Regions from separate parts of the Lysinibacillus sp. UBA5990 genome, predicted to be linked through region 1. Evidence: riboswitches for the same ligand, from Rfam matches in the RefSeq annotation. Region 1 holds a riboswitch; each other region holds the start of a gene.
What was found. Region 1 has a riboswitch for S-adenosylmethionine ahead of metA (homoserine O-acetyltransferase MetA). Riboswitches for the same ligand answer to the same signal wherever they lie in the genome.

Region 1 (10,809 bases):
CTCGCCATTATTTCCATTGACGGCTTATCTGATAAAACGATGATTTCGGATTCTGTAATTGATAAATTAATGGCGAATATTGAGGAAGACCAAGAAATTGAAATTACTACCATTAATCAATATGTGCGAAGTTCCTATTTAACTGTTGGTGATGTGATGAATATCGAAAATTTCACATCACTGTATCATGCCATCCTTAATGGTGAAACCGTCATTTTATTAGACGGCTTTGCGGAAGGTATCGTAACAAGCACGAAAAGTGCAAAGGATAGAGCTGTTACAGAGCCTTCAACTGAATCCGTCATTAGGGGACCTCGAGAGTCCTTTACTGAAACTTTGCGTACGAATACCGCGCTCATTCGGCGCAAAATAAAAAGTCCAAATCTTTGGATTAAGTCCCGTGTCATTGGTGAAGTGACACAAACAGATGTCGCTGTAATGTATATACATGGTATTGCCAGTGACAAAATTGTTGCGGAGGTGTTAGCGCGGTTAGATCGCATTAATATCGATGGCATTTTAGAAAGTGGGTATATTGAGGATTTTATTCAAGATTCTAAAAATACCATGTTTCCAACCGTATACAATTCCGAACGTCCTGATGTTATTGCTGGCGAATTATTAGATGGCAAAATAGCCATTTTGGTAGATGGAACACCCTTTGTCTTAGTGGTGCCAGCATTATTTACTTCCTTTTTGCAATCAGCAGAAGACTATTACCAACATTGGATGATTAGTTCCCTCATTCGTATCTTACGTTTCTTTGGGATTAGTTTGGCATTGGTAGCACCCTCTCTCTATGTTGCGATTACTACGTTTCATCAAGAAATGCTACCGACGGCTATGCTCATTAGTATTGCGTCACAACGAGAAGGCGTGCCCTTCCCTGCCGTAGTCGAGGCACTCATTATGGAGCTTGCCTTTGAGATATTACGAGAGGCAGGGCTTCGAATGCCCCGAACAATCGGTCCAGCGGTGTCCATCGTGGGTACCTTGGTAATTGGTCAAGCAGCGGTAGATGCCGGTGTTGTCTCGGCTGTTATGGTTATTATAGTGGCATTAACGGCCATTTGTAGTTTTTTATTCCCTGCTTATGGTTTGTCCAATACGATTCGTGTACTGCGCTTTCCATTAATGATTTTAGCAGCTATGTTTGGTCTTTTTGGAGTTATGTTTGGCATTATTATCATTATTCTTCATTTATGCAGTATTCGTTCATTTGGTGTACCATATTTAAGCCCCTTTGCTCCTTTAATTATACAGGATCAAAAAGATGCATTTTTATTGCTCCCTCGTAGACGTTTATTAACACGTCCACGTTTAGTGAATCAGAAAAATATTGTTAGAGGGCATAAATATGTCCCTAGAACAGGTAGGAAATAAAACTACTGAACAAATGAGGAATGAAATATGGCAAAAGTAAAAGCAATTTGCTTACTATGCATCCTCACTTTACTGTTAAGTGGTTGCTGGAGTAAGCGTGAATTAAATGAATTAGCCATTGTTGTAGCGCTTGGTATAGACAAAGTGGATGATGAGTATGAGATTACCGTTCAAATAGTTGATCCTAGTGAGGTTTCCATGCGACAAGCTTCCACTCAGCGCTCCCCTGTTATCAGCTACCATTCTAGAGGGGAAACAATTTTTGAAGCCATCCGCAAAATGACGACCATTGCTGCACGAAAACCATATTTTGCCCATCTACGGGTAGTCGTTTTAGGTGAAGACCTCGCTAAAGAGGGAATCAGTGACTCATTAGATTTAATTTCACGAGACCATGAGTTTAGAAAGGATTTCGATGTCATAATGTCTCATGAAGCTACAGCTAAGGAAGTGTTAAATGTGCTAACACCTATCGAAAAAGTGCCTGCTAATAAAATTTTAAACTCCCTCAATGTTTCTGAAAAAGTTTGGGGCTCTACGATTGCTATTAATATAGACGAATTGGTCACTAGGCTCAGTGAAAAGGATAATGGGGTTTTGATTTCTGCGATTGAAGTTCACGGGGATAAACAGTTAGGTGCCGAGCAAACAAATGTCCAACGTGTTAAAACACCCGTGTTGTTAAATTATGCAGGGTTAGCCGTCTTTAAAGGGGATCGATACATTGGTTTACTTTCAGAGGGTGAAAGTAAAAGCATTAGTTTCCTTAGTGACAAAATACAAAGTACGATCGAAATCGTCACCTGTCCAAAGCAAGGTACACTCTCGACTGAGATTACGAAATCCTCCACAAAAGTAAAGGGGTCATTTAAAAATGGGAAACCGCAAATTGATGTCCAAATAAATGTGGAACAAAATGTAGGAGAGGTCGAATGTGATATCAATCTAACGAAAAATAAAACGGTGGATTATATCAATAAAAAGACAGCACAGGGCATCGATGAACGTATTGAAAAAACATTAGAAAAAATTCAACAGCAATACCAAGTGGATGTTTTAGGCTATGGTGATGCCCTACATCGTGCAGATGCTAAACAATGGAAAAAAATCAAAAACGATTGGCCAAATATCTTTCCTGATCTACCAATCCATGTTCATGTAAAAGTGACAACACAAGGTTTAGGCACAATGCAAAACTCATTATTAAAAAAGCCAAAGGAGGGATAGTGGATTGGTACTAGCAATAGCCATCTTAATCATTTCAATCATTATTGCGTTACTATATATCCCGAAACTCAAAAAGCAACAAGAGACCAAAACCATTCTTGTTTTTTCAATCCTATTACTAATTGGAACAGCGCTTAATATGGGCATTGCTCTCAAAATAGATATCCCGAGTCCTCTAGATTTTATAACCTTTATTTTTACACCAATTAAAGATTTTATCGTTTCACTCACAAAATAGTAGATACATCGTCATGAAAAGGAGGACAATTATATGGAAAAAGAAGTAATTAGTTCAAGACAATTTACAATTATCACATTCCTCCTTTCTATCGGTACTGCCATCTTAATCATCCCTTCAAGTATTGCAAGCTCTAGTAAGCAAGATGCGTGGATTGCTGCAAGTATTGGTATTGTCCTTAGTTTGCTTGTTGTGAAATTATTTGTGACGTTAGGCGACCAAACACCGACACTGAATTTTATTGAAGCAAATGAAAAACTTCTCGGGCGCTTTTTTGGAAAAATCACAGTGGTGTGCTTCCTTTCTCTTACCCTATTTGCGGGAGGAGAATTACTGTATTTTATTGGTGCTTTTATGAAAACAGAGGTAATGCCGGAAACGCCTACTATGGCATTTGCCTTGTTGTTTATTATTATAATTATGTATGCTACCTATTTAGGGATAGAAAACTTTGCTCGTTCAGCAGAAATACTTTTCCCTATGTTTGTCTTAATTTTTATTTTCTTTGTTGTCAGTATCACCCCACAAATTAAGTTTGAAAATATACAACCGATTATGGAAGCATCCAAAACATCCATCTTATATAGTATCATCCGCTTTATAAGTGTCTTTTCTTTTTCGTTAGTTATGTTATTAATGATTTACCCTGCTAGTGTCAATGTCCAGCAATCCTCAAAAAAAGGATTTTACATAGGCATGCTTCTCGGTGGATTTGTTCTAGTAACATTAATTACTCTATCCATTTTAGTCTTAGGGCCAGCCAACACGGCTTCGCGATCTTTCCCTAGCTATGCCCTAGCACAAAGAATCTCTATCGGAAATTTTTTACAGCGCATTGAAATTATCATGGCTTTTATGTGGATTGTATCCATTTTTATTCGAACGTTTATGTACTTCTATACAACTGTTGTTGGAATTGCACAAATTATGAAATTGAAGGATCACCGCCCACTAATCCTACCAATGGGTATTATTATGGTCGGACTTTCGCAAATTGTTCACCCAGACATCGTCCATTCCAACATTTATAATGATGAGATTTGGCCAATTTATGCATTTGTTTGCACCATATTATTACCCATACTTCTCCTCATTGTAGCTGTTATACGTAATCGAAAATCACTAGATAATTCAACTGAAATGGGTCATGCGGATTCTAATGAGGGGCAAATGACTGATGCAAGGAATGCGGTTTCTAATCAAGGCAATCAGACAAAACCTGGTAATATGGATTCCCTTCAGGAGAATCAGGTGAAACCAAATAATAAGGATTCCAATCAGGATATTCAGACGAAACCTGCTACTATGAATTCCAATCAGGAGAATCAGACTAACGATGCTAATACAGATAGCACTCAAGACAATCAGGATAATCAAGAAAAAACAGATAATCCAGTTTCTACTCAAGACAATCAAGATAAATCTGCTACGTCGAATTCCAGCCAAGTGATTCAGTCTGAAGCTGGCAACGCTACATCCAAACAGGACGATCAGGCGACTCCAGATAAAACGAGTTCTGACAAGAAAAATCTAGAATAACAAAGTCTAATTCCTTGCTGCTTAGTGAAGAAATTAGACTTTTTCAGTGTTATTTAAATATGATATTCAATTTCGTCTACAAAGTCCCATTCATATGGTGTCTCTTGGTATACGTAGTAGTTCAACCAGTTGGAGAACAATAAATGCGTATGGGCACGCCATGTATTCATCGGTGCCTTTGCTGGATCATCATTTGGGAAGTAGTTTACTGGAACGTCTATATGGATGCCCTTGGCAACATCGCGACTGTATTCATCGGCTAATGTTGTCGCATCATATTCTAAATGTCCAGTAATCATAATGTTTTTATTATCTTTTGATTGCACGATAAATACACCCGCATCCTCTGAATAGGATAATAAGCGTAAGTCTGGATGATTGCGAACCTCGTCAATCGAGACAGATGTATAGCGAGAATGAGGGGCTGTAAATAAATCACTAAAGCCTCGTACTAAATCTACTGTTAAATCAGTAATCACATGAGAATAAACGCCGGAGCATTTAGCAGAAAGCTCGACCTTTCCAATCCCATAATGATGATATAGCGCAGCCTGTGCCCCCCAACATATATGTAGCACGGATGTCACATTCTTTTTAGACCAATCCATAATTTCAGCAATTTCCTGCCAATAGTTAACCTCTTCAAACGGCATTTTTTCTACAGGAGCACCCGTAATAATCATACCATCATAGCGTCGATGACGAATTTGGTTAAACGTTGTGTAGAATAATTGCAAATGAGATTTACTCACATTTTTAGATTCATGAGTAGCCGTGTTTAAAAAAGTAATATTCACCTGTAATGGTGTATTTCCTAGTAATCGTAGTAATTGTAGCTCCGTTTTTTCTTTTTCGGGCATCAAATTTAAGATTAATATATTTAATGGACGTATTTGCTGTGTTCTCGCACGGTCCTCTTCCATCACGAAGATTTTTTCCTCACGTAAATGTTCTCCAGCAGGTAAATTTTTCGGAATATTAATTGGCATCTTGCGTTCCCCTCTCTTTTTTGCTCCTTTTTCGAAAAAATTAAAAAATCCTCCACATTCCATATGAGATAGAATGAGAAGGATTTTTTTCACGTTCACTCTTATCTCTCAAAGGAAAAACCTTTGCTGGAATTAGCACCTTTCTAACATTTGTTAGAGGTTGCTGAAGCGTCATCGGGCCAAATCCCTCTGCTTCTCTTGATAAGATTATTTAATTATCTTGAATTGTAACATGGACTAGTTAGAATATCAATAATTCATAGAATATTTTGTTATTCCTATGCATGTTCTCCCATCATTTGATAAACACTAAGCTTGCTGTATATGGTTATTCTACATGAAATTTTATGGTAAACATGCCGGTATTATGTTACCATATATCTTTAGTAATAGAGAGGAACGTGAATACTTTGATTAATATTGAATTTCCAAAACCAGATGTAGTCATTCGCCAACGCGAACAAGATGTAAAACCAGGTGATGTCCCAATTACACCATACTTTGGTTTCATCGACTTCCACAAAATCACACGTGATAAAGGCGGTATTTTCTTATTTTATAATGAAAAGAATGAGCTATTATTTGTCGGTAAAGCACGTAAAATTCGCCAACGAATTAAAAAACATTTTGAAGACAATGTATCTCCGATGAAAAACTATCGTGACGAGGTCTTCAAAATTGAAGTCTATGAAGTAGAAGATCCTATGGAACGTGAAATTTATGAAACGTATGCGATTAATACGTTCCGCTCCAAATACAATGTAGATAAAGTATTTTATTAATATCAACAAAAACCGAAATCTCTTTTTTAGGGATTTCGGTTTTTTATTACATCATAGTAATACGATCTATCGGCATGCTTTTTCCGTTAATATATAGTTCAATAATCGTCAGCTCCGGGCTTTTGTTGATAGCATAGACATACGGTTGAGCTTCTTTCTTTTGCTCGCTTCCTTCCTTGAAATGAATGACTAACCGATCTTCATTTGCTGCCGCGCTTGCTAGCACATTTCCTTTCGAAAACATGACAAGATAGTACGTCATGTTATCTTCATACAATAACTGAATTCTGTCTTTAGCTATAATATGTTGTTGGATATGGTCAGGAACGATTGTTAGCTCCTGAATCTTAGGAGAAACCGGCAGCGGTGCAGAATCACATCCGCCAATTAAAAATAAACAAAATAATACTGGCAACATCCATTTTTTCAAGATGCTCCCCTTCCCTTATAACTACTCTAAGAAAAATGCTTTACGTTCTTTAGCAATCCAGTCCTCAAGCTCTTTATCATCACGCTTCACTAGTCGATTGATAAGAACATCATGCCAAATATAATCCTCTAATAAATAAATATGCACTGGATCATTCGTTATAAAAGCTGTTTCCTGGTTCGACGGCGAGTGACCATAAATCATTTCTTGTCCATCAACCGATAAAATAAACCAATGAGGTGTAGAAGTCTTTCTCGTATAGTGAGTGGCTCTGTGCTGATCGATAGATGCCAGATGTTCTCCGACATATAAGGTAATGCCATGCACCTCCAAATGCTGTGATACCTCTTCGATATCCTCGCGTAAGGCATCGTACATATCCTCCCACATCGATAGGATAACTTTTGTCTCTGCTTTTTTTAATAAGGTTTGACAATAATTGAGGATCGTCTGCTTCCCTTTTAGCATTAACACTTTAGGTTCCGCTTCTTGTTCTTTCGTTTCTAATTTTTCTAGTTGATCACTAATCGACGTAAAATTCGATTGCCAGCGCTGTTGAATTTGCAGCAAAAACATCTCGACAGGAATGGAAGAATACGTCGTTTGATCCGCCGTTTCCTCTTTCAAAACGAATCCCTTCTCAACAAGACCATTTAATATGTCATAGATTCTAGCTCTTGGAATCCCAGAGTTTTTGCTAACTTGGTAGGCACTGACATGACTATTTTGTACGAGCGCTGTATAGGCCTTTGCCTCATATTCTGTCAATCCCAGTTCTTTTAATTGGGCGATTAATTCATTCATATCATCCCTCCATCTTTTTATTATAGGCTACTGTTGTGAACATTTGCCAATGAAAAAATTAGACTTTACAGCACCGAATAAATTAGTTACTATTTCAGTAGTAACTAATTAAGAAGAGGTGTAAACATGGTTTTCGATGTGGATGTACATATTTTAATACTATTAATTTCCTTTGGATTTCTGGCGGCCTTTATAGATTCAGTCGTTGGAGGCGGCGGTTTAATTTCCTTACCAGCCTTATTGTTTGTTGGCTTAAATCCCGCCGCTGCTGTAGCAACCAATAAATTAGCAGGCGCGATGGGCTCACTCACTTCGTCCATTTCTTTTTACCGTTCTGGTCAGCTTGAAATTCGATCTGTCCTGAAATATTTCCCTCTCGCCTTCATTGGATCATTATGTGGCGCATGGACTGTTCATTTAATTAACCCAGCCCTATTAAAACCATTAATGCTTATCATGCTGGCAGCTGTTGGGATTTATACGATCTTTAAAAAGGATTGGGGTGCTGTTTCAACAGTAAAAAATCTATCTAAAACCCACTTATTTTTATTTATGATGCTATTATTTGCTATTGGGTTTTATGATGGGTTTCTTGGTCCTGGAACGGGTTCTTTTTTAATCTTTAGCTTCTTGCTTGTTGGCTTTGATTTTTTAAAAGCGGCAGGAAATGCGAAATTTTTAAATCTAGCAAGTAATGTGGCAGGTGTTTGTATGTTTGCATACTTAGGCCAAATCCATTATGTATATGGTTTAGTCATGGGGGTAGCTCAAATTGGAGGGGCTATGCTTGGCTCTCGTATGGCCATTCAAAAAGGAAGCGGCTTTGTCCGTACGCTTTTTATCATTGTGACGATGACGCTCCTTGCAAAAAATGCCTACGATTATATGATTCATTAAATAAAAACAACGCCACAGTCAAAAATCTGTGGCGTTGTTTGATATTATAGGAGGAAGTGCTCGTCCTTAAATTTATGACTAGTAGCAAGACTTACGATTACAAAAATAATGAAGGAAGCTACAATAGGAATCGTAACGGTATGCATACCGAAAGCAGTCGGATAGAACCGGTCGATGAAAATATACAAAGCCATACCTGAAATCATTGACGAAATGGCACCATATTTGTTTGCTTTCCTCCAGTATAATCCGAGTACTACTGTCCAAATAAAGACTGCCTCAAGTCCACCAAATGCAAATAAATTTAACCACACTAATAAATCAGGTGGATGGAGTGCAAAGATGACAACTGCTAAGCCAATGACCGTTGTCACAATAAAACTGGCACGCTTAATTTCAGCATCACTTGCCTGTGGCTTCATATAATTCAAATAGATGTCTTTGACAACTGTAGAGCTTACTAGCATGAGCAGTGCATTGACAGTAGACATGGTAGCGGCCATTGGTGCTGCTAAGACAATCCCTGCTAAAAATGGCGGCAGTACCTTTAATGTTAAGAGTGGCATGACTTTATCACCAATATCGATGCCAGGTAGGACAGGTCGTGCTAACACACCAATTAGATGCATCCCAAACATAATTGTCCCGATGGCAATTGTGCCAATAATAATCGCTAAGTGCATACTTTTAGAATCCTTATAACTCATCGCACGCACGGCGATTTGCGGAAGTCCGACCACTCCTACACCAATTAATATCCAAAATGTCGAAACATACAGAGGCGTTAAATCCCCTTCTGCTCCAAATGGAGATACGAAATTCGGATTTTCTGCGACCAGCGAGGTCATAATTTTATCGATGCCTCCACCTGCAATAATAGTTCCGATTAATAAAATTACAGTTCCTATAACCATGATTGAGCCCTGTACAGTATCCGTTAAAGCAACTGCTCGGAATCCACCAATAATGACATACACTAAAACCGAAATCGCAAATATAAACAGTGCCGCCGTGTAATGTAAGCCTGTTAAAGACTCAATTAAACGGGCTCCTCCTACCCACTGTGCCATCATCGCTGAAAATAAAAAGACAATAATACTAATAGCAGACAGAATGACAATGACATGGCTTTTGTAGCGTTCTCGTAAAAAGTCGATGAGCGTAATAGCTTGGTAACGACGAGCAATAATAGCAAATTTTTTCCCTAAAATCATCAGGACAAAATAGCCCGCAGGTAGTTGTGCCATTGCGAGTAGCACCCAGCCGAGCCCCTTCGTATAAGCTACTCCTGGTCCTCCGATAAAGCTACTTGCACTACCATATGTAGCTATCATTGTCATCGCTAGGATAAATCCACCCATTTCTCGACCACCAAGGAAATACTCCTGTAGAAACGAGTTAGAAGAGCGGACATGTTTATTGGCCCAGAAACCAATTCCAAAAATAATAATTAGAAATAATAGCAATGGAAATACAACTTGCCAATGCATTAGCGGTCCTCCTCCTCATCTTCAAATGGAACCTCTTTAAAGAAGAGCTTCATAACAATCCAGATGAGCAGGATCATAAAGCCTGTCCCTGCGATACAGCTATAGAAAAACCAAGCAGGAAAACCCAAAACATACGAATAATTTGCGGGATCCCCTGCACCTAGTCCATAAGCAAAGCCAAACCAAATCGCAAAGTTGACAAGGACTAATCCAATTCCAATAAGCGCCTCTCGATGCGCAATTTTAAAGCGTTGATCTTTCACAAGACAATCCCCCTAACCTACTCTATTTTACTGATATGTTGGTCTGATGGGAAGAGATGTGAAAAAATAAGCCGTAACAAGAACTAAACAACGATAAATGGGGGTTCTTGCACGATTACCAGTCTAAAAAGCGCAAAAACCCTCGCCTATGACATTAGACGAAGGTTATATAAAAAGGTAATTTTTATTGGATCTTTCCCCAAACTTATAAGGTTTCAACGCTAAAGAATTGTGCATGTTGAATAAAAATAATAGGTTCTCCTTTTAATGACGCTATCTTTGATGGATCTGTCGATTCCGATAATAGAAACATGAACGCTTTTATTCACATGGCGTAGCATCTACAAGCATATGCAAAGCCTTTTTATCAATTTTACCGACGCTTGTTTTCGGTAATTCCTCTAAGAAAAGGATTTGTTTAGGAATCTTATACCGCCCTAGCTGTTGATGGCACAGATCGTGGAGTTCATCTAAAATGGTCGCCACTTGATTTTGACAGACAATGAAAGCAGTCACGACCTCTCCCCAATAGTTGTCTGCTACGCCAATTACGGCAACCTCCTGTACATCAGGATGCTGTAACATACACTGCTCGACTTCCTGAGGATAAACATTTTCACCACCAGAGATGATCATTTCTTTTCTACGCCCAACAATAAAGAAATCGCCATCCTCATCCATCATAGCTAAATCGCCCGTCTTTAACCAACCGTCTTGCATGATATTGGCCGTTTCGCGCTTGTTATTCCAATAGAAACGAAACATAT
Region 2 (10,809 bases), on a different contig from region 1:
ATATCTAAAAACTCACTAATATCAGCACCCGAGGAAAAGGCGACTTCATTGACACCGCGCACAATTAATAGCTTGATAGATGTCTCTGTACGTAACTGTTCTAGCTCGTCTATGATCGCTTGGAACATTGCTCTCGATAAAGAATTTCGTTTGTCAGGACGGTTTAACACTAGCGTTGCGATATAGCCGTTTTTCTCTACATAAATCTCAGTTGACATGGATAGCCTCCTCCTAGTCTTTCTTCAATTTGGCTGAAATTCGGTTACCTATGGATTGTATGCTTTGTACAAGGACGATTAAAATAAACACAGTTGCATACATGACATCTACCTCATAGCGTAAATGACCATAACGGTAGGCTAGGTCGCCTAAACCGCCAGCACCAACCATTCCCGCCATTGCTGTTGCGCCAATCAATCCAATTGTAGCGATTGTTAAGCCTAAAATAATGGATGGGCGTGCTTCGCGTAATAATACATGCCAAATGATATGGCGACGTTTAATACCCATAGCTGTGTAGGCTTCGACAACGCCCGAATCAACTTCTAAAAGCGCTGACTCCATCAGTCGTGCAATATAAGGAGCCGTATAAACTACAAGCGGAACAATAACGCCTTTAACGCCAATCGTTGTACCGACGATAACCTTTGTAAAAGGTAAAATGAAGAATAGTAAAATGATGAATGGCACTGAACGGATAATATTAATGACTAAATTAAAAAATTGATAGAAAAATTTATTTTCGAAGGATTGACCAGGTCGTGTTAAAACAATTAAAAGTCCTAAAGGTATACCAATTAGAATCGAAAAGAATAATGAAATTCCGACCATTTGAAATGTTTCGATAATTGCTTTGCCAATAACCTCTGACCAATCATTAAAGAAATTATTCATGGATCTCTCCTCCTAACTCTTCCACAGTAACGCCATTCTCTGCAAAATAGGTTAGCGCCTTTTGAACAATGTTGGGCTCTCCGTTTAAATGCACCACAATATTACCAACAATGCCATTTTTTAATTCAATAATATTGGCTGTTAAAATGTTTGGTTGTACATCATATACTTTGCTGACTTCAGCCAATAATGGCTTACCAGTACTTTCTCCAAGAAATGTTAAACGAATGACGCTACCTGAAACATTTAACTGCTCAATAAGAGAAGGAGTTAAGTTACGTTGTGAAATGGTACTTAAGAACTTTCTTGTAGTAGGGTGTTGTGGTTTTGCAAAGAGCTCGATAGCCGTACCAAATTCAACTACTTTCCCTGCTTCTAGAACAGATACCTCATCACAAATTTTCTGAATGACATTCATTTCATGTGTAATCAGTAGGATTGTAATTCCTAATTCACGATTAATTTTTAACAATAGTTCAAGAATAGCCTCTGTAGTCTCAGGATCAAGCGCACTTGTTGCTTCATCACTAAGTAAAATTTCAGGCTCTTGTGCTAAAGCTCGTGCAATTGCGACACGTTGCTTTTGTCCACCTGAAAGCTGATTAGGGTAGCTATCTAGCTTTTCTGTTAAACCTACAATTTCGGCATATTTAGCCACACGATTTTTGACGTCTGTTTCGTTATATCCAAGTAGCTTTAAGGGAACTGCGATATTGTTATAAACGGTTGCTGTCTTTAAGAGATTAAAATGTTGAAAAATCATACCGATCTTTTGTCGTGTTTGACGTAAGTCATGAAGTGAAAGGGTAGTAATATCCACATTGTCAATCAAGACTTTGCCTGCTGAAGGACGCTCTAGTAAATTAACACAACGAATCAGCGTACTTTTACCAGCACCGCTATACCCAATTACCCCATGAATTTGTCCTTTTTTTACATGAAGATTGATGCCATCTACAGCCTTTATACTGCCTTTTTTCGTCTTATATTCTTTTGAAATATTTTGTAATTGAATCATCAGATTGGTTGCTCCTTTCTTAACTTCTAAAAAGCAAGAATCTGCGCGGTTTCCATAGTGGAAATTTGGCAGATTCTTTAGCTTATCGCACGTATTACCAGCTAGGGATTACAGAACCTTTGAATTCCTCTTCAATGAAGTGGCGAACTTCATCAGATTGATAAGCCTCAATGAACTTTTTAATCGTTGGGTCGTTTTCATTTTCTGCACGAACGACAATGTAGTTCACATATGGAGAGTCAGTAGATTCTAAAAGAATAGAGTCCTCTTGCGGATTAATGCCAGCTTCCAGCGCAAAGTTAGTATTAATAGCAGCTACATCTACTTCACTAAGCTGTTTTGGAATTTGTGCAGCTTCTAATTCTATGAATTTTAAATTCTTTTTGTTTTCTTCCACGTCACGAACGGATGCTGTTAAGTCCGCTCCATCTTTTAATTTAATATAGCCTGCCTCTTGTAAAACAAAGAGAGCACGCGCTCCATTTGTTGGGTCATTCGGTAAGCCAAATGTTGCGCCTTCAGGAACGTCATCCAATGATTTATATTTTTCAGAGTAAATACCCATTGGATTTAAAATTGTTTTGCCAACCGGTACTAAATCTGTATCGTGATCTTTATTAAATGTATCGAGGAAAGGCTTATGCTGATAGCTGTTTGCATCAAGATCACCTTCAGCTAAGGATGTATTTGGTAAAACATAATCAGAAAATGATTTTAGTTCTACTTCTAGACCTTTTTCCTTTGCGACTTTAGCAGCTACCTCTGCAATTTGCTCATGAGGTCCTGAAGTGACACCCACGACAATTTTATTTTCATCGATAGCTTCGCTTTTTCCTTTACTATCTTCTTTAGAGCCACAGCCCGCTAGTGCTGCTACTAATGTAAGACTTGCTAAACCTACTAAAAATTTATTTTTCTTCTTCATGAAAACGACCTCCAAAAATTGTTTTATCGGTTTTTGAAAATAAAAAAAACTCTCTTACAAATTAAGAGAGGCTCATGAAAAAAGTCCTCTCTTATCTATCAAACGAATTTCGTTTGCAGGATTTAGCACCTTCCTTCATAAAAGGAGGTTGCCGAGCTTCATAGGGCCAGTCCCTCAGCTACTCTTGATAAGAGATTCATATTATATTTTTGTATTTCCGATAGAACTAATATAATTTATAGGGTATAGTAAGTCAATAAATATTTTTAAAATTTTTTATATTGTTATAATATTTTGTCGCGAAGGAGGGTGAAGAATGTCCGTAAGAGTTAATTATGGCATAGGTTCATTTGGTAAGGTGATTAGTGCTCGTCTCCTCATGGGAACAGACATTATTGAAGGAATTGAGGCACTTTGTGAAGAGAATAAAATTGAATCGGCAACCATAATTAGTTGTATTGGTAGTTTTCAAAAAAGTAGCTTTGTTTATTTAGTACCAGATGAAACTTCCCACATTAAAGTTCGATTTAGTGATGTGGTCGAGAAAGAGGGGCCACTCGAGTTTATCCAAGGTTCAGGAGTTGTTTGTAAGCGTGATGCACAATATGAAACGCATTTCCATGGTTCCATGAGTGATCAATGGGGAGTGGTTTCAGGCGGTCATTTTATAAAGGGCGGAAATATCGTCATAACAGCAGATGTAGTGCTGGCAGAAGTTCAAGGCATTCAGCATATCCGTCAGTTGGACGATGAAACAGGTCACATGCAATTTTATCCATTAGAACATGGATTAGATCTTCCAAGGAAAATTGAAAAATAGTAAGTCCTGTAGCTAGAGAAAGCTACAGGACTCCATTTTGTTCCATGCTAAAATAAGTTCAATTGCTCAATTCTATGGATGGCTTCTCGTAAACGTTCCTCGCTTACAAGCAAGCCAATACGCACATAGCCTTCCCCATATTGACCAAAGCCATTACCTGCGGCTACCGCAATATCAGCTTTATCGAGCAATATATCAGCAAATTGTTCGCTAGTAAAACCTAATGGGACAGGGAGCCAGGCAAAGAAGGAGCCCTTTGGTGCCGTTACTTGCCAGCCAATTCTATGAGCTTCTTCGGTTAGAACATTTCGACGACGCTCATAGGTAGCTCTTAGCTCATCTGCACATTCCTGCGAAGAGGTCAGTGCAATAGCTGCTGCGTGTTGAATAGCAGGGAATTGACTACAAAACAAATGATCTTGAATAAGATTAATCGCGGCAATCAAATCAGAATTGCCTACAGCAAAGCCTATGCGCCAACCTGCCATATTATAAGTCTTTGATAATGTGTACATTTCGATTCCAACTTCTTTTGCACCATTTGCCTGTAAGAAACTAATAGGTTTATTGCCATCAAATCCAATCGCACCATAAGCAAAATCATGTGATACGATGATATTATGCTCCTTAGCAAAACGAATGGTTTCTTCAAAAAATTCAAGTGTTGCTGTACCACCAGTAGGATTATTTGGGTAATTTAAGTAAAGTAACTTGGCTTTTTCCTTAACTTCTTTAGGGAGGGCATCATAATCAGGTAAGAAATTATTCTCAGCAAAAAGAGGCATTACTTCAAAATTTACATCACCTAATACAACTCCAGATAAGTAGTCTGGATAGCCTGGGTCTGGTAATAGCATCGTATCACCAGGATTTAACACAGCCAAAGGTAGCTCAACAAGACCAATTTTTGTGCCACCAAGAATGGCTACTTCAGTGTCGGGATCAATCTCCACATCATATTCCCGTTTATAAAAGTCAGCAGCGGCTTGACGTAATTCGCCGATACCACGGAATGGCGAATATTTGTGGTTTTGAGGATTTTCAGCTGCTTCCTGTAATGCTTGGATGATATGAGTAGGCGTAGGTTGGTCGGGATTTCCTTGCCCAAGATTAATCACATCACGTCCTTCTTCCAGGGCATTGTTTACTTTTTGGACGAGCGCCGCAAAAAATTGAGTGGGTAATTGCTGTAGTTTTTTAGAGAATTCCATGCATGATCACCTTTTTCAGAATATAATAATTATTATTGAAGAATATGAAGCAAATAGTAGTACTTTTTTTGTTAATTGTCTAGACCCTTTATAGACAAAGGATTGAAATACTCTAAAAAACCACAGGCGACCAATAAGCGACTAGATTACAGTATTTTATTAAATAACTCTATCGCTGTTCGTTTATCTTCTTTAGTCAAGTGGCTATAGGTATTCATTGTCAATCCTACATCACTGTGTCCTAATTGTTCTTGAATTATTTAAGCTGCTGAACGTGAATTAGCACATATTATTGATATTGTGATAGTTTCGCAAATAATTTATTACTTCTGAAAAGGGCATCTGCTCTTAACTGTCTGGGAGCTTTAATAAATTAAATAAAAAAATTAATAAATATAAAGGGTTTTATCAAATAATGTAGAATATTACATTTGTAAGGAATAATTCAAATAATTAGGAGGTGTGTGATGTGAAAAAAGCAAAGAAATTATTATTTATCCCTTTTGCTACGATTGCGATTTTAGCTATTTCTACTTTCGGTACACCAACTGATGCATTAGCTAAGCCTGGTCATCCTTTGTGTGGTGGTGCAGGTCCTTGTATTGTCGCGTGATGTTGTTAGATTATCAATTTGAACAAGAGATTGCCAAATCAACATGTAAATACTTAAAGTCACATTCACTTGGGTGTGGCTTTTTATTATGGCTTGAGAGTAGTTTTCGTGTATATCGGAAACAAGCAATTGAGACTACTAAGTTGGTAGTTTTTTTATAAATTTAATAACTTTCCTAATACTTTAATTTATCCTTAAAAAAGGATTATTGAGTGGTCTATCTTTAATAAAATCAGGAGACTTCAAGTGACCAAAAAAGCGACCAAACGACTGAATAAATATAAATTAGTTTACTTTTAGATGTAGTATAATGAAAATCAAAAGAAGGAAAGTGTATTGAAATACACACTTTGGAAGTCGAATAAACTCTAATGTACACGTAATATGAAAGGTAGTACTTTTTTTTGTTAATTGTCTAGAGGAGGAATGAATATGAAAATCGGTTGTATTCAGTTAAACATTGGCTTCGGCAAAGTAGAAGAAAATTTTACACGGGCAGAGGACAAGATTCGTAAAGCCGCAAAACTAGGGGCAGAAATTATTGTGCTTCCGGAAATGTGGAATACGGGCTACGCACTGGAGAAGCTTCCAGAATTGGCGGACGTTAACGGTGAGCGTACAAAAGCATTTTTAGCACACTTAGCGAAGGAACTTAGTGTACATATTGTCGGTGGCTCTGTTTCCATAAAAAAGGGCGACAAGTTTTACAATACGATGTATACATTTGATAACAATGGAGTACTTGTTGGGGAATATAGCAAGGCCCATCTTTTCCGTTTAATGGACGAGCATCTTTACTTAGAAGCTGGAGATGATATGAATCGATTCGCGCTAGGACCTATTGAGGCGGCTGGTGTCATTTGCTATGATATTCGTTTCCCTGAATGGTTACGTGCGCATGCCCTTCAAGGAGCAAAGGTGCTGTTTGTACCAGCACAATGGCCGACGCCAAGAATTGATCATTGGAAAACATTACTGCAAGCCCGAGCGATTGAAAACCAATGCTTTGTTATAGCAGTTAACCGTATTTCGAGAAAAGTAGAAAACTTTAATGGGCAATCGATGATTATTCAGCCATGGGGTGAAGTGCTTTGGGTTGGTGCTGAAGACGAGGAAGTAGCAGTAATTGATGTAGATTTCTCCATCGTTGATGAAGTACGTGGAAGAATTCCTGTATACGATGATCGTCGACCAGGACTTTATCAAGATGTTGTGAAAGGATAATGAGATGGCACGTTTAAGGGGGAGAGCCTCTTGAACGTGCCTATTTTTTAACTCTTGTCATCAATTAAGGAGTTTGCAAGGAGCATAAATTCCAATGTGATGCGATTATGACCCTTCATGAAATTTTCCCCGAGTAAACTTTCAAGCTTTTTTAAGCGGTGATAGAGTGTTTGACGAACGATAAACAATTGGTTAGCAGTTTGCTGCTTGGAGCCATTTGATTGTAAATAGACTTGTAATGTTTCAAGAAGCTTGCTGTTATATTTTTCATCGTACTCAATAACTGGCTGTAAATAGTCGTTTATAACTTCCTTTAAATTCACCTGCATTTGTAATTTGTAGATTAAATGATATAAATGCAAATCATCATAAAAGAACGAGGAAGTTTGGACTTTGTGACAAATATATAATGTTTCTAATGCAGTTTGATAGCTTTTGGAGATTTCTTGTACATCAGCTACAACTTTACCAACCGCTATTTGAAACCCTTGAGTTTGCTGTTTTTTATAAAATTCAGTTTTGGGCAGTGAGGTAAAGATGCTATTTAGTATTTCACGAATCGCTCGACAATCTTTTGTATGAAGTAAAATAAAAATGACATAGCTTTTTCTTTCGAATAAAAATGGGATAAAGCCATGCTGTTCAAAGAGATTACGATAATAAAGTTTACTATAGACAATGTCCTCCTGCGCTTTCATTACTGTATTGGGAGTGGCCAAAACAAAGACAGCTCCACTAGAGTGTGAATAGTTGGTATAGTAAGAAACGATAAATTTATAGATTTCTTCCTTGGACAGCTTTTGGTCAATCCAATCAGCTAAAATCGAAGCGTCTTCAATATTCTTTTTCTCCTCAATATAGAACTCTCGCATTAATAATTGCGCTAATGCTGTGGCTGTACGGTCTAAAATTAATAATTCAAACTCTGAGAATAAACCATCTTCACGAAAAATCGTTAAATCTGCATAATGTTGATCAAAAATAAAGATGGGCTCATGTTTAAATTGTTGAGCATATTTATTGAATGCTAATAATTGCTGACGCTTACTTTTTGTCATATTGGGAAACAAGACGGGTTCTCGTCCCTTAATGGAAAACATAATTTGTGTTTTTAATTCATTATACATATTTTGTAAAATGTCGTCCGTATTTTGTCCTAAGACCGTATTTTTATTTAAAGTTTGTGAGTAGGATTCTAGTGTCGAAACCATTAAATATTGTTGATTAATAATTTGACTATGTAAATCCTGTGTAATGCGAACAAAAGGAACCTCTTCATGAAAAACAATAATCGGGAACTGCTGACGATTTGCAATGGCAAGTATTGCTTCTGGGACGGCTTGAATAGAAGAACCATACTCAATACAAAGAGCAGCACAATTTTTATCTATTAAAGATTCAATAAACGTAATAAAATCTTCGATGCCATGTTGAAGACTGATCCCCGTCGTTAACACCAGCTCTTCTCCAACTAAAAAATTATCTACGTGGACTATTTCAAGAACATGTGCCCATTTAACGATTCTTAACAGCCCCTCATGACCTGCAACTACCTCTGCATTCTGAAAGTATTTATTTTCTAAAACATGAAGTACCTTAAGTTGGAATTGGCTCAATATAGCTCCTCCTTTTGAAACATCTTCTACGTTTTATATATCTATTATTTCTCTTTTGTGTTATTAAATAGCTGTAAATTTAGGTAAATTAATATTTTAAGAATATTTAGTTTATTTTACATTATGTTTAAAACAATTGTATATAAATTTACAGTGTGTCTATTACTTCAATGATATGAAACATGTAAGATTTTTGTAAGCGATAATCCTAATCTAATAAAAGAGGTGACAGATATGGAGCAACAAACGCATTTACAACGAGGATTAAAGAAACGGCATATGACGATGATCGCGATAGCGGGTGTAATCGGGGCTGGCTTATTTATGGGCAGTGGCTCAGTCATTAACCTGGCGGGTCCAGGAGCAATATTATCGTATATATTTGCAGGAATTATTGTCATTTTAGTGATGCGTATGTTAGGTGAGATGGCGGCTGTCAATCCAACGAGTGGGTCGTTTGCACATTATGCCCATGAAGCAATTGGTCCATGGGCAGGCTTTATGATTGGCTGGCTGTATTGGTTTTTCTGGGTCATAGCTATTGCATTAGAGGCGACGGCAGCAGCGGCCATTATTCAATATTGGTATGACGGAATTCCTTTATGGCTCTTAAGTTTACTTTTAACCGTAGCACTTACTTTAACAAATGTCCTTTCTGTAAAAGCCTTTGGCGAATTTGAATATTGGTTCTCTCTTATTAAGGTTGCAAGTATAGTAGTTTTTTTAGGTTTAGGCGCATTCATTATTTTTGGTATAGCACCAAACTTTAACGCTGTCGGTCTGACAAATCTAGTTGATCAGGGTGGGTTTTTACCAAACGGCTTTGGCGCTGTACTAATGGGTGTTGTCATTGTTATTTTTTCCTTTATGGGGACAGAGATTGTGGCTATCGCTGCTGGTGAGTCAGACGAACCGTTAGCAGCTGTAACAAAAGCTACCAATTCAATTACTTGGCGCATTTTAATTTTCTATGTGGGCTCTATAACAGTTGTTGTGACGTTATTGCCTTGGCACTCCTCTGATATTTTAACAAGTCCTTATGTAGCAGTGCTAGATTATATTGGTATTCCTGCCGCCGCACAAATCATGAATTTTGTTGTTTTAACAGCTGTGTTATCGTGTTTAAATTCTGCACTTTATGCAACATCACGAATGGTGTTTTCTTTAGCAGAGAAGGGGGAGGCACCAAAAGCCTTTTTGAAACTAAATAAAAATGGTGCACCTGTGAATGCTATTTTAGCCGCAACATTTTTCTCGTATATTGCCGTTATTATGAACTATGTTTCACCAGATAAAGTATTTATGTTTTTACTAAGCTCTTGTAGTGCTATTACTTTAATTCTTTATTTAATTATCGCCTTTTCACAATTGAGAATGCGTAGAAAGATTGAACGCGAAAATCCTGAGCTATTAAAGGTGAAGATGTGGCTATTCCCGTATCTAACGTATTTCACAATAGTAGCTACAACTGCCTTATTAATAGCCATGTTCTTTATTGAGTCTATGCGCTCACAAATTCTATTTACATGTGTTGTCGTTGCCGTGGTAATGATTTTTTATTTACTTACGCAAAGGAACAAGGTGATAAAACAAGTCGATGAATCAAGCTCTATTTTTAACAATGAAAAGTTTGATTTTGAACAATAATCCCATGTAAGGAGAGGTTAAATGATGACAGTACAACAAAAAATGAAAACGCTAACGCATTTTATCAAAGGGAAAGAGGTAGCTGGTACAAGTGGAAGATTCTCAGAGGTGTATAATCCAACAACAGGTGAAACGATAGCGAGAGTCCCACTTGCATCAAAAGACGAAGTACAACAGGCCATTCAACATGCGAAAGAAGCCTTTCCTGCATGGAAAAAGGTGTCCGTTGGGAAGAGGGTTGAGGTTTTACATCGATTCCGTCAATTGTTAGTAACAAAACAGGAAGAGCTTATTGAAGTGATTTGTCAGGAAAGCGGGAAAACTAAAGAGGATGCGAAGGGCGAAATTATTCGAGGGATTGAATCGGTAGATATGGCGATTAGTGCTCCACAATTGCTAAAAGGGGAGTATTCAGTCAATGTAGGTGGCAATATTAATGCTTTTTCTGCCAAATCACCACTAGGTGTAGTGGCAACGATTGCGCCTTTTAATTTCCCTGTTATGGTCCCTTTAGCTATTACAAGTATGGCTGTGGCAGTAGGGAATACTGTTATTTTAAAGCCATCTGAACGTGTTCCTCATTCTGCATTATTTTTAAGTCAATTATGGAAAGAGGCGGGACTTCCTGATGGTATTTGGACAGTAGTGAATGGCGATAAAGAAGCGGTCAATGAGCTTCTAGAAAACAAAGAGATTCAAGCCATTACCTTTGTAGGCTCTACGCCAGTAGCTGAATATATTTATCAAACGGGAACAAAGCATAATAAACGTGTGGCTGCTTTTGGTGGTGGTAAGAACTTTATGATTGTTATGCCAGATGCCAACTTGGAACAAACTGCGA
Region 3 (10,809 bases), 780 kb from region 1:
TACTAGATTGATTGGTAACTCCATCGCTTTATCAAAGCTTGTTGTCCCACCATTCGATTGCATAATTTTTAAATGATCCGTAATACCAACTGTACTTAATTTTTCTTTTAAGCTTTTTAAATAAGCGTGAGCAATGGGCTTCACATATGAATTTAAAACCGTTGTATTTGTTCTTTCATATTCGCGATATTCCTTAATGGTTTCGCTCGAAAGTGTAATATACACCTCAGGCCAAATTTTTAATATTTCTTCTTTTAATTGCTGCTCGTGAATAGGGTTTTTATAGCCATGAATCAACGAAATGGCAATTGCCTCTACACCTGATTCCTTAAATTGACGGACAATCTCTCCAACCTCGTCCCTATTAAGCGCTTTCATAATATTTCCTTTAAAATCAATGCGTTCATCGATTTCTTGTCGTAAATAACGCTCTACAAATGGCTCTGGCTTTTTATATTTAAAATTATATAAGTCTGGTCGGTTACCACGTGCAATTTCTAAAATATCACGGAAGCCTTTTGTTGTAATTAATCCAACTACGCCACCTTTTCTCTCTGTTAATGTATTAATAATTACCGTAGAACCATGAATAAATGATTCAATGAGAGAATCCTCTGTTACATGTCGTCCTAATACGTTTAATATACCATCCTCAAAATGCCCTGGTGTCGTATGCCCCTTGTCAAAATGAAGATTTCCTTTCTCATCTGTATAAACTAGGTCGGTAAAAGTACCGCCAATATCTGTTGCGATTTTCAAGACTTCATCCCTCCGTGTTCCTATAATCGGAACAGTGTTCCGAATTAGAATTAAGTAAATTATATTTAAAAGAAAAAGAAAATTCAATGTATTTTTTAAATAAAAATTCATTTGACAATTGCTTCTCTTTGTAAAAATCCGCTTTTTCCTTCCAATAACAGAGAACTATTGATAAAAAATACCAAACACATTTATATAAGGAAGCTTCTCGAGTTTTTAATCGCATGAAAAAAAATCCTAGTTTTTCAACTAGAATCGTAAATTTTCTAAAAAAAATGGCGATGATGAATGCTAAGACAGGTTATCAAGTATAGAAGGAAGATATCAGAATACTTTTTAGCGGAATTTAAGGAAGGATATGTTAAAATGACTAGACTTTTATCAGCCAATAACTAAAAAAAGCTGCACCTTTTTTAAAGGGCAGCTTTTCAACATTTATTAGAACAATCCGACCGCATGTCCGTCATTATCGACATTCATGCGTAAGGCTGCAGGAGCTTTTGGTAGTCCTGGCATTGTCATAATATCGCCTGTCAGACAAACTAAGAAACCAGCACCAAGCTTTGGAATCACCTCACGAATTGTGACCGTGAAGCCTTCTGGACGTCCAAGTAAACTTGGTTGATCGGATAAAGAGTATTGCGTTTTTGCCATGCAAATCGGCAGAGAATCCCAGCCAAATTTTTCGATTTGAGCCATTTGTTTTTTAGCTTGGTCAGTGAATTGGACATCTTTCCCACCATATACCTTTTGTACAATAGTACGTACTTTTTCTTCAATGGACTCTGTTACATCATATAATGGTGAGAAGTTGTTTTCTTCTTCCAACACAGCTAGTACTTGTTCAGCTAAGGCTACTCCACCTTTACCGCCCTCTTCCCAGACATTTGTTCGGGCTATACGTACATGATTTTCTTGGCACCAGTTCAGAACTGCTTCTAGCTCTGCTTCTGTGTCTGTAATGAAACGATTTAATGCAATAATCGGTTCAACACCAAATGTACGTACCGTGTCGACGTGTTTAGCTAAATTTTCAATTCCTTGGAGTAGGGCTTCCACATTTTCACCTACAAGTGATGTTTTTGGAACACCACCATGCATTTTTAATGCACGAATCGTTGCTACGATGACAACGGCACTTGGCTTGAAGCCCGCTTTACGAGCTTTAATGTTCATGAACTTTTCGGCACCTAAATCAGACCCGAAGCCCGCTTCTGTCACCACAATATCAGCTAGCTTACGAGCAGTTTGTGTCGCCATAATAGAATTACAGCCATGGGCAATATTAGCAAATGGACCACCATGTATAATAGCTGGTGTCCCTTCTAATGTTTGTACTAAGTTTGGCTTAAAGGCATCCTTCAATAATAATGTTAAGGCACCCTCTACCTGTAAATCACGCACAAAAACAGGCTCACGCTCAAATGTGTAGCCAATTACAATGCTAGCGATGCGCTCGCGTAAATCCTCAATGCTTGTTGCTAAACAGAACACTGCCATAATTTCGGAGGCAACCGTAATATCAAAGCCGTCTTCACGTGGCATGCCTTGAACAGGCCCTCCTAATCCTACAATCACTTTCCGTAATGAACGATCATTCAAGTCCATTACACGTTTCCAAATAATACGTCGTGGATCAATGTTTAAGACATTCCCTTGGTGGATATGATTATCAATAAATGCGGATAAAGCATTATTGGCTGTTGTTATCGCATGAAGGTCACCAGTGAAGTGTAAGTTAATATCCTCCATTGGTACTACCTGTGCATAGCCTCCGCCTGTTGCGCCACCTTTTACGCCCATTACTGGACCAAGAGATGGTTCACGTAAAGCTACCATCACTTTCTTATTTAATTGATGAAGGGCATCAGCTAGTCCTACAGTCACAGTCGACTTCCCTTCACCTGCTGGGGTTGGACTAATAGCTGACACTAATACAACCTTTGCGTCCTCACCTTGAGCTGTAATTTTTAATGGGTCAATCTTCGCTTTGTAGCGGCCATACTGCTCAAGTGCATCCTCTGGAATACCTGCAGCATTGGCAATTTCCGTAATAGGTTTGATCACTGCTTGACTCGCGATTTCTAAATCTGATAATGGTTGATTTTTCGTTGTCATTTGGCATCCTACTTTCTATGTTGGTCATTTCCATTATAGTCTTAATTGTGAAAAAAAAGAAAGTCAGATATGCTAGCATTCCGACAATCAATTGACATTTTTGTTCAATTCATGTATGTTCTAAGAGAAAATGCAATTTTTTCACATTTTATCATTGATAGCACGACTTTATTAACTTTATTTTACATTCAAGCGCATTGGAGGCGAATGCTTATGCAACATGGGATCGTAAAGTGGTTCAATAATGAAAAGGGTTATGGCTTTATTGAATGTGATGATGGAGAAGATGTATTTGTACATTTTACGGGCATCCAGGAGGAAGGCTTCCGTACACTTGAAGAAGGTCAAAAGGTTTCATTTGATGTTGTGGAAGGCAATCGCGGCCCGCAAGCATCAAATGTTGTAAAATTATAAGCTACAAAATAGTAAGTGGATGAAGTATTTGAAAATAGCTCAATCCGCTTTTTTACATGTTTGCACATAAAAATCCACTTCAACAATTGAAGTGGATTTTTAATTTATCTATTAATCCAATAAAAAGCACCTGGGCAAACTAATGTTTCCTTTGTTCGGTGTGGATCTTTCAGTGTTACACCGATTGGCCCTTCTTTTAAATGCCCAAGCGTCATGCTAGATGCTGCCGCCTCCTCATAAAAATCCAAGCGCATATTCGGTAGCTGTAGAGATATAAACTGCTCATGCTGCTCAAAATCGGGTAATTGTAATACCTTCTGCCAAAGCTGCACCGTTTCCTCCACATCCTTGACAAAAAACTGGATGGATTCCATTGTAATGGCTTGTTTTTCATCGATCGCGCCACTAGCCTTTAATTGAGCCAAACGTTCCTCATCGTCATCTGCCCATTCAATTAAGAATGGAAAATCCACTGAAAGGCCAGACATGCCAAAATGCAATAGCTTCCATTCAATTATCGTGCCGTCTGGTCTTGTGCGGCTACAAGCATCCGGACCATATACTTCATAGCCCAATGCACGCAATCGTTGACCCTCGTCTTCAATATTTTTAGTGCGCAAGGCAATTCGTGAAAATCCTTGGCGCTCATGATCACGTTTAAACGTATAATGTAGGGAATATGGGTACAGGGCCGCTTGCTCAAATAAATCACGATCATAAATAGCGATTTGTTCAATATAGCTTAAGCCAAAATAGCTTAGCGTATTGTAAGTCCCCCACATCGTGTGTTGACCACCGTTCACTGTATGGACATTTCGTTTATTGAAGAAAACCTTTATATTTTCCGGTAATTCTACTTGATGTACCAGATGATCAAAATATAAAGTCATGGCAATTCCCCTTTCTTTCCCCCATTAGCTTTACCTGGATGTGTAATTGATTTAATATTTACTTAAGAAAAGGAGTTACTATATGGTATGAAAAAAAGTGCAATTTACCTACTAACTCCGTTAACTAATTTATTACTAACTATAAAGAGGTGATTTGAATGACAGATCATGTAGCTGCTTTTAAATTGGCATTAGGTAACTATCCTACAGGTGTAACGGTTGTTACAGCATGTCATGAAACGAATCCTATTGGCTTAACAGTCAATTCTTTTGCATCTGTTTCCATTGACCCACTACTTATTTTATGGTCACTCGATAAAAAATCTCAGCTCTATCCTTACTTTATGAGTGCGGAAAAATTCGCTGTTAATATGTTAGCGAGTGATCAAGAGCATTTATGTACATTATTTGCAAGTAAAGTCCCGGATCGCTTTGCTCAAGCAAAATGGTCTACTTCTTCTTTAGGGCTACCGATTTTACATGATACAGCAGCTATTTTACAATGTAAATCATTTCAGCAAATAGATGCAGGTGATCACACTATTTTTATTGGGCAAGTGCTAGATATTACTAATACTCAAAAGGAACCGCTTCTCTATCATCGCCGTCATATCGGTCAGATTCCAAAAAGCTTTTATAGCTAATGCCATAAAAAAAGGGCCACTTGTAAGCAACGGAAATCATGCTTATTGGTGGCCTTTTCACATCGTTCAACTGAAATGATCATTTATTTCTTCTGAGGAAATCTCTGCTTTTCAAGCCTATTAATTTGAACAATTACACCATCCTGAATCGTAATATGCACTTCACCAAATTCAAGATTTTGAATGGCCTTTGCAATAGCCTCTAATTTCTTATCTTCTACCTTTGCCGACTGAGCCATACGATACACCCCTTCTTTATCATCCTTGTTGTACAAAAGAGGCCAATGCATCAAGCTGATTGATAGCCCCTCCTATCTCTCAGATACATCTGTTGGAATTGGCACCTATTTTTCGGTTGCCGTGGCTTCATTGGGCCAAGTCCCTCCACCTATCTTGATAAGAGTACTGCGTTTCTTGAAAATAATTCTATAATTCTGTTATACGATTGTCAATATAAAATATTAGAAAACCTAGCTGAATACTTTGTAATGATTATTTTTGATTAGAAAACTATCTATATCTAAAGTATTTTATGCCTAATCAGTGAGAAATAGATGGCTATCCATTAATTTATTACGAACTCCATTTCCTCATCATGAATTCAAGAGGACCTCGACGATGTTTAGCTCTCCACCATACAGAAACAAACACACATCCTAAAAAGTAACAGCAGGCGTATAGCATGGAAAAAGCAAGCGTTTGATTCTCCAACTTTTGGCAAACAATTAATATTCCAATCCCAATAAAAACATGGCCAACATAATGCGTTAAAGACATTTGTCCCGTTAAGATCAAAGCTTCAATCACTTTATTTTTAGATGTCTCAACAAGATAGATGGAGCCTACGATAAGGACAATAGCTGAAGCCGAATTAGATAGAACATACATCATATTCGGGGGAATCGGTCCCGTATCAAATAAATACAATGCACTCTCTACATCTAATAAATGGATCGTTGTCATCTTAATAAATATCGTTGAAAAAGTCTCCGTCATTATGACTAGCAATAAACCAGTCACAAATAGGATTTTTCTTAATGTACGATTTGTTAAATCAAATGTGCCGATTAACATGCCCATCAGAAAGAAACAAACCCAGGGGAATAGTGGGTGATAGCCATTAAACATCAAATTTCTTATAAATCCTGCTGGTGTCCAAAAATCCAGATACTCTAGTAATATATATGTTGGATGCCAACCAGCAAGGTAATTAAATTGAATTTGAAGCCATTGTGAAAGGATGAGGATGACACCGATTATGAACATCATCCATTTCTTAGATTGGGCAATCAAACATGCGGCAACAAACATATACACGCCATAATAATGTAATATATCTCCTGTCCAACCGACCGCATATAGTACTATCCCTATCACGAATAACAAAAATGACCTCTTCCACAAAGTAAGTCGATTCTCGCGAAGAAGCATTGGGTCCTTAGTCTCTCTAGCGTGACGAGTCATTAAAGCTGTCCCTATTCCTGCTAGCATGACAAATACGGCCGAGGCACGCCCCTCAAACATATTTTGTAAAGCAATCAACCATGTTGAACCATTCGTTGTAGAACCCGTTACGACACCAAAATTGACAATAAACATACCAAGCATAGCGAGAGCTCTTGCAAAATCAAGACCTTCAATGCGCCGATCATCATTTCTTTTTGTCATCTTTGCCCCCTTGGATAACGCTATGTACAGCCTCCTTCCAAATAGCTCTATAGTTCAATTGGTTACCTGTTAACATGAAATTACCGATATTATCATAGACCAAGGCTAGCATCTGTGCCTTTGCTTCTATATTGGGAGTATCCTCTAGAACTCCTAGCCGCACGCCCCATTGTAGGACTTCAACAAAGCTTGTTAAAAAGCTTGTTTCTAGCTCTACTAATTGTTTCTTATAGCTTTCATCGCGAGCTGCTAAAAGTACATATTGGTTAAATATTTTATTAAAATAAGGATCCTTGCCCTGCGCCTCAATAGACTTATAGCCCAGCTCGAGTAATTCCTCCTTGAAATTAACAGGAGAAAGCTCTTTATAATCCACAGCGACATCCTGTTCAATTACTTTATACAGTTCATCAAATAAGTAGGCGATTAATTGATCCTTTGATTGAAAATAATAATAAATGGCTGGTTTTGATATACCAACCTCTGCAGCTATCATGGCTAAGCTAGTTTTTTCAAACCCTTTTTCTGCAAACATCACATAAGCAACTTCTATGATCTTTTGAAAAGTTTGTTCTTTATTCCCCATCATAACCCTCCTTTTTTACCGACCGTTAAGTAAATATTAAATGATACTTAACTTTTAGACAAGAAAAAACTGTGTAGAACTATTTCTCTACACAGTTCATATTTATTGATGTTGTAAATACATCATTAAAGCTTCGGCTGTTTTTTGCTTGCCCATTACTTTCATAGGCTGTCCATCAGCAGGTACAATCCAATGGGGCTCGTCCCCGCCATATAAAGATTGAGAGCTATTTGCCACCATCAATTGAGCATGAGCTGTTTCCATTCGCAGTCGTGCACGTGCTAATAAAAACTCCTCGTCATCGGTCGCTTCTAGCTTAAACCCTACTAACGTTACATTTGGCTGCCAGCCCTTAATTTGCCCTAAGACTTTTGGCGCCTTTTTAAAATGAATAATAGGTGGCTCATCGGAAGGCATTTTCCCCGCTTCCTCCATCAAGTTCCCTGATTGATCATATACTTTATCAATGACCCAATCGGAGCCAGCCGCAGCCATAATAACGATATCAACAAGTTCATGTTGGACAGCATGACGAACTTTTTCTCCTAAATCCTCAATACCTTCAAATTTAATCAATTTCATTTGATTGTGATTCACTGGAAGCTGTGCAAAATAACCATGCATATATACTACATTAGCACCAGCAGCGAGTGCCGCCTCCGCTAAATAACAGCCCATTGTCCCTTTCGATAAATTCGTATGCCCTCGTACACGATCCCATTTTTCAAGTGTTCCCCCACTTGTAATGAGTACGGTTTTACCTTGTAATGTCCCCATCCACTCACCTATTTTCTAAAATATATACACCTACTATTTTACCGTAATGCAAGGATAGGCTTCAATAGATTCCATCATAGTGCATTTTTTTGTTCCATCAGCCATGCACTTAAAATTTCCGCAAATTTCTTCGTTACAGGTGATGCATTATGCTTCATCGCAATTCCAATCGTACGGTAGGCACCTTGCTTCAGAGGAATTGCTCTTAATGTAGGCGGCAAATTCTGAATGACCAATTGGGGTAAAATACTAATCCCTAGTTGATGAGAAATCATGGAAACAATGCCGACCTCCTCTGAAAGCTCAAAGCGAATATTTGGCTTCACATGATATTGTTCCAACAAAACTTTGACATCATTTGTCCCTTTATAGGATGTCATAATAAAAGGCATATCTTCCAAATCAATAATATCTATCTCTGACTTATTAAATAGTGGGCTTTGATCTGAAACGATACATAATAAAGGATCTTGTTGTAATTCCGTATATTGATATTGCTCAGATTTTTGACCATTTAAAAATCCTGCCTCTATTTCTCCACTAAGTAGCCATTGTTCAATTTCATAATAATCACCCTCGCGTAATTCCACCTGAATTCCAGGAAACTGATTATCCATAATCCTAATAATTTCTGGCATCCAATTAGAAGATATACTTGAAATAACGCCAATACGCACGTTTCCTCTTGTTACTCCATGAATATGTGCTGCCTCTTGTTGCAATAATTCCTGTGCGTCTAAAACCTGACGCATCGCCCTTAGCATGGTTTGCCCCTCACTTGTCAGTGTGACACCCACTCTACTTCGATGTATGAGCGCAAATCCAAATTCTTTTTCTAAACTTGACACAGCGTGACTGACAGCAGACTGAGTTAGACCTAGTGCATCTGCTGCTTTTGTAAAGCTTGCTACCTCTGCTACCTTTGTTAAAATCTCATATTTCACTAAGCTCATCAGCATTACCTCTACATACATGAATTTTTTTAATCCTAATCATTATAAACATTCGTTTTACTAATCTCAACACAAGATATATAGTAATTTTTAGTATAAAAACTGTTTTAGTACACAGATGGTAGGTGAACATAATGAGTATCCAAGGAAAAGCAAATGTATTAATGGTTATTGTCACAATGTTTTGGGGACTATCTTATACCTTTATGGTCATGGGGCTTGAAACATTGGCTGTTTATAATGTGGTGGCTTTGCGTTGTATCATCGCATTTTTAGTAGCAGGGCTTATTTTTTATAAACGGATGATTAAGGTAAATGGTAAGACTTTAAAATATGCAGCTATCCAAGGATTTTTATTATTTATTGTGTTCGCATTAAGCTTATTTGGCTTACAGTCCACTTCAGTTTCAAATGCAGGCTTCATTTTAAGCCTAACGGTTGTATTAGTGCCGATTTTCAGTAGCTTTATTGATAAAAGATTACCCTCCAGAGCTGTCAGCTTTGCGATTATTTGTACCATGATTGGTATTACAGTGTTAACGGCGCAAGGTTCGTTCTCCTTCCATAAAGGAGATTTGTTAGTAGCAATTGCTGCGCTATGCTATTCTATTTATTTACTTTTAAACAGTTCATTTACACGGAATGTGGAGTCCATTTCATATGGTATTTACCAACTAGGCTTCGCTGGCATTTATGCGCTGATCTTAACTTTATTATTTGAAACACCTACGTTACCAAATAATACGACATCTTGGATTGCTATTTTAGGCCTTGGAATCATTTGTAGTGCGTTTTGTTTCGTTGGTCAAACTGTTGCACAACAGTATACTTCTGCTACACATACAGGTCTTATTTTTTCCCTAGAACCTATATTTGCAGCAATGTTTGCGATGATGTTCATCGGTGAAGGATTGACAGTGAAACTCGTTATTGGTGGTAGCTTTATTTTGATTGGTAATTTATTTGCCCAATTAGAGCATTTCCATGTATTGCGCTTTATTAAAAAAGATGCTCCAGAAAAAGTAATTCATTAAAAGAGGCTGGGACAGAACTCGATTATTTTGAAAATAGCGAAAATGATTAATAATTTCTCCACCTCACTGATTTAAATATTCTTTCCTAAATTAAAAAAATGCTAGACCAAATGTATTTTGGTCTAGCATTTTTTCTTTTTGTCTCAGCCTTTTCTCTTTATAAAAATCTTCTAAGTTGCTCAGCCTCATTCATGCGCTCTTGTCTTAAACGCTCTTCCTGCTCAGCAGCTGTTTCCGGGTGTTGTGATTGTAGGGTATCATAATCATCATCCCGTTCTGCAAATAGTACGATACTACCCTGCTCTACAAGATGAGCATAGTAAGCGATTTGCCCTTCGGAAAGATTAAAGCGTTTTAAGCCTTCTGTTACAGCTGAATCACCTGTAAACCAAGATTTAAATTGGTCCACCCAGTTACCAGCCTCATGTGTGTGGACATCATCATCCCATTTCACATCCTCCAACTGCTGGGAATCCTTCGCAATAATATGGATATCCTCTTTATGGAAACCTTCTGTTCGCATATTTTCTAGAATATGAAGCATTTCGTCCCTTGTATGGGCCACTTCAATTTTTGGATTTTGTTCATTCATCATGTTCAATTCCTCCTAATTTGTATGGCTTACTAAATAATTACCCTGACAATGCGGAAACAAACTCTTTTTGCCGCTTCGTTACCAAACTGTAATAATTGTTACTATGCTTTTATACAAGTACTCTTTTTGTCATAAAGAGATAGAAAATCTACAAAAAAGCATTCCCAAATTGTATGGGAATGCTTTTAAACCGTTTATTTGTCGAGGAAGGCTTTTAACATCCATGTATGCTTCTCAAGGGATTGGTACATCGCATTAAGTAAATCCTCTGTACGGTCGTCCCCTTCCTCTGCTGCTAGCTCCATTGTGGAATTCAATGCTTTCATGAGCTTTTGGAAATCCGAAATCGTCGTTGCTACCATTTCCTCCGT

Region 2: it holds a riboswitch for S-adenosylmethionine, as region 1 does, so the genes downstream of both, B3D94_RS04380 (MetQ/NlpA family ABC transporter substrate-binding protein) here and metA (homoserine O-acetyltransferase MetA) in region 1, are expected to answer to the same signal.
Region 3: it holds a riboswitch for S-adenosylmethionine, as region 1 does, so the genes downstream of both, B3D94_RS16095 (YezD family protein) here and metA (homoserine O-acetyltransferase MetA) in region 1, are expected to answer to the same signal.

What each region holds. Positions count from the first base shown of each region.
Region 1 covers NZ_DJAY01000015.1:1,520,904-1,531,712, forward strand. Annotated here, with positions in the region: gene B3D94_RS20125 (spore germination protein) at 1-1,383, shown strand, start outside; gene B3D94_RS20130 (Ger(x)C family spore germination protein) at 1,411-2,610, shown strand; gene B3D94_RS20135 (hypothetical protein) at 2,615-2,848, shown strand; gene B3D94_RS20140 (GerAB/ArcD/ProY family transporter) at 2,882-4,387, shown strand; gene metA (homoserine O-acetyltransferase MetA) at 4,441-5,376, opposite strand; SAM riboswitch class I at 5,475-5,584, opposite strand; gene B3D94_RS20150 (nucleotide excision repair endonuclease) at 5,787-6,158, shown strand; gene B3D94_RS20155 (hypothetical protein) at 6,205-6,588, opposite strand; gene B3D94_RS20160 (TrmB family transcriptional regulator) at 6,610-7,392, opposite strand; gene B3D94_RS20165 (TSUP family transporter) at 7,519-8,289, shown strand; gene panF (sodium/pantothenate symporter) at 8,334-9,779, opposite strand; gene B3D94_RS20175 (YhdT family protein) at 9,779-10,042, opposite strand; gene B3D94_RS20180 (class I adenylate-forming enzyme family protein) at 10,364-10,809, opposite strand, start outside.
Region 2 covers NZ_DJAY01000007.1:18,512-29,320, forward strand. Annotated here, with positions in the region: gene B3D94_RS04365 (enoyl-CoA hydratase/isomerase family protein) at 1-218, opposite strand, end outside; gene B3D94_RS04370 (methionine ABC transporter permease) at 232-894, opposite strand; gene B3D94_RS04375 (methionine ABC transporter ATP-binding protein) at 887-1,912, opposite strand; gene B3D94_RS04380 (MetQ/NlpA family ABC transporter substrate-binding protein) at 2,007-2,837, opposite strand; SAM riboswitch class I at 2,926-3,031, opposite strand; gene B3D94_RS04385 (PPC domain-containing DNA-binding protein) at 3,154-3,657, shown strand; gene B3D94_RS04390 (pyridoxal phosphate-dependent aminotransferase) at 3,705-4,868, opposite strand; gene B3D94_RS04395 (hypothetical protein) at 5,338-5,481, shown strand; gene B3D94_RS04400 (carbon-nitrogen family hydrolase) at 5,914-6,705, shown strand; gene B3D94_RS04405 (PucR family transcriptional regulator) at 6,753-8,321, opposite strand; gene B3D94_RS04410 (amino acid permease) at 8,556-9,968, shown strand; gene B3D94_RS04415 (CoA-acylating methylmalonate-semialdehyde dehydrogenase) at 9,993-10,809, shown strand, end outside.
Region 3 covers NZ_DJAY01000015.1:738,681-749,489, reverse strand. Annotated here, with positions in the region: gene B3D94_RS16120 (hydantoinase/oxoprolinase family protein) at 1-759, opposite strand, end outside; gene B3D94_RS16115 (formate--tetrahydrofolate ligase) at 1,198-2,877, opposite strand; gene B3D94_RS16110 (cold-shock protein) at 3,091-3,291, shown strand; gene B3D94_RS16105 (VOC family protein) at 3,396-4,181, opposite strand; gene B3D94_RS16100 (flavin reductase family protein) at 4,340-4,825, shown strand; gene B3D94_RS16095 (YezD family protein) at 4,909-5,064, opposite strand; SAM riboswitch class I at 5,134-5,228, opposite strand; gene B3D94_RS16090 (DUF418 domain-containing protein) at 5,399-6,493, opposite strand; gene B3D94_RS16085 (TetR/AcrR family transcriptional regulator) at 6,477-7,082, opposite strand; gene B3D94_RS16080 (phosphopantothenoylcysteine decarboxylase) at 7,182-7,856, opposite strand; gene B3D94_RS16075 (LysR family transcriptional regulator) at 7,931-8,809, opposite strand; gene B3D94_RS16070 (DMT family transporter) at 8,944-9,843, shown strand; gene B3D94_RS16065 (general stress protein) at 10,001-10,438, opposite strand; gene B3D94_RS16060 (Dps family protein) at 10,633-10,809, opposite strand, start outside.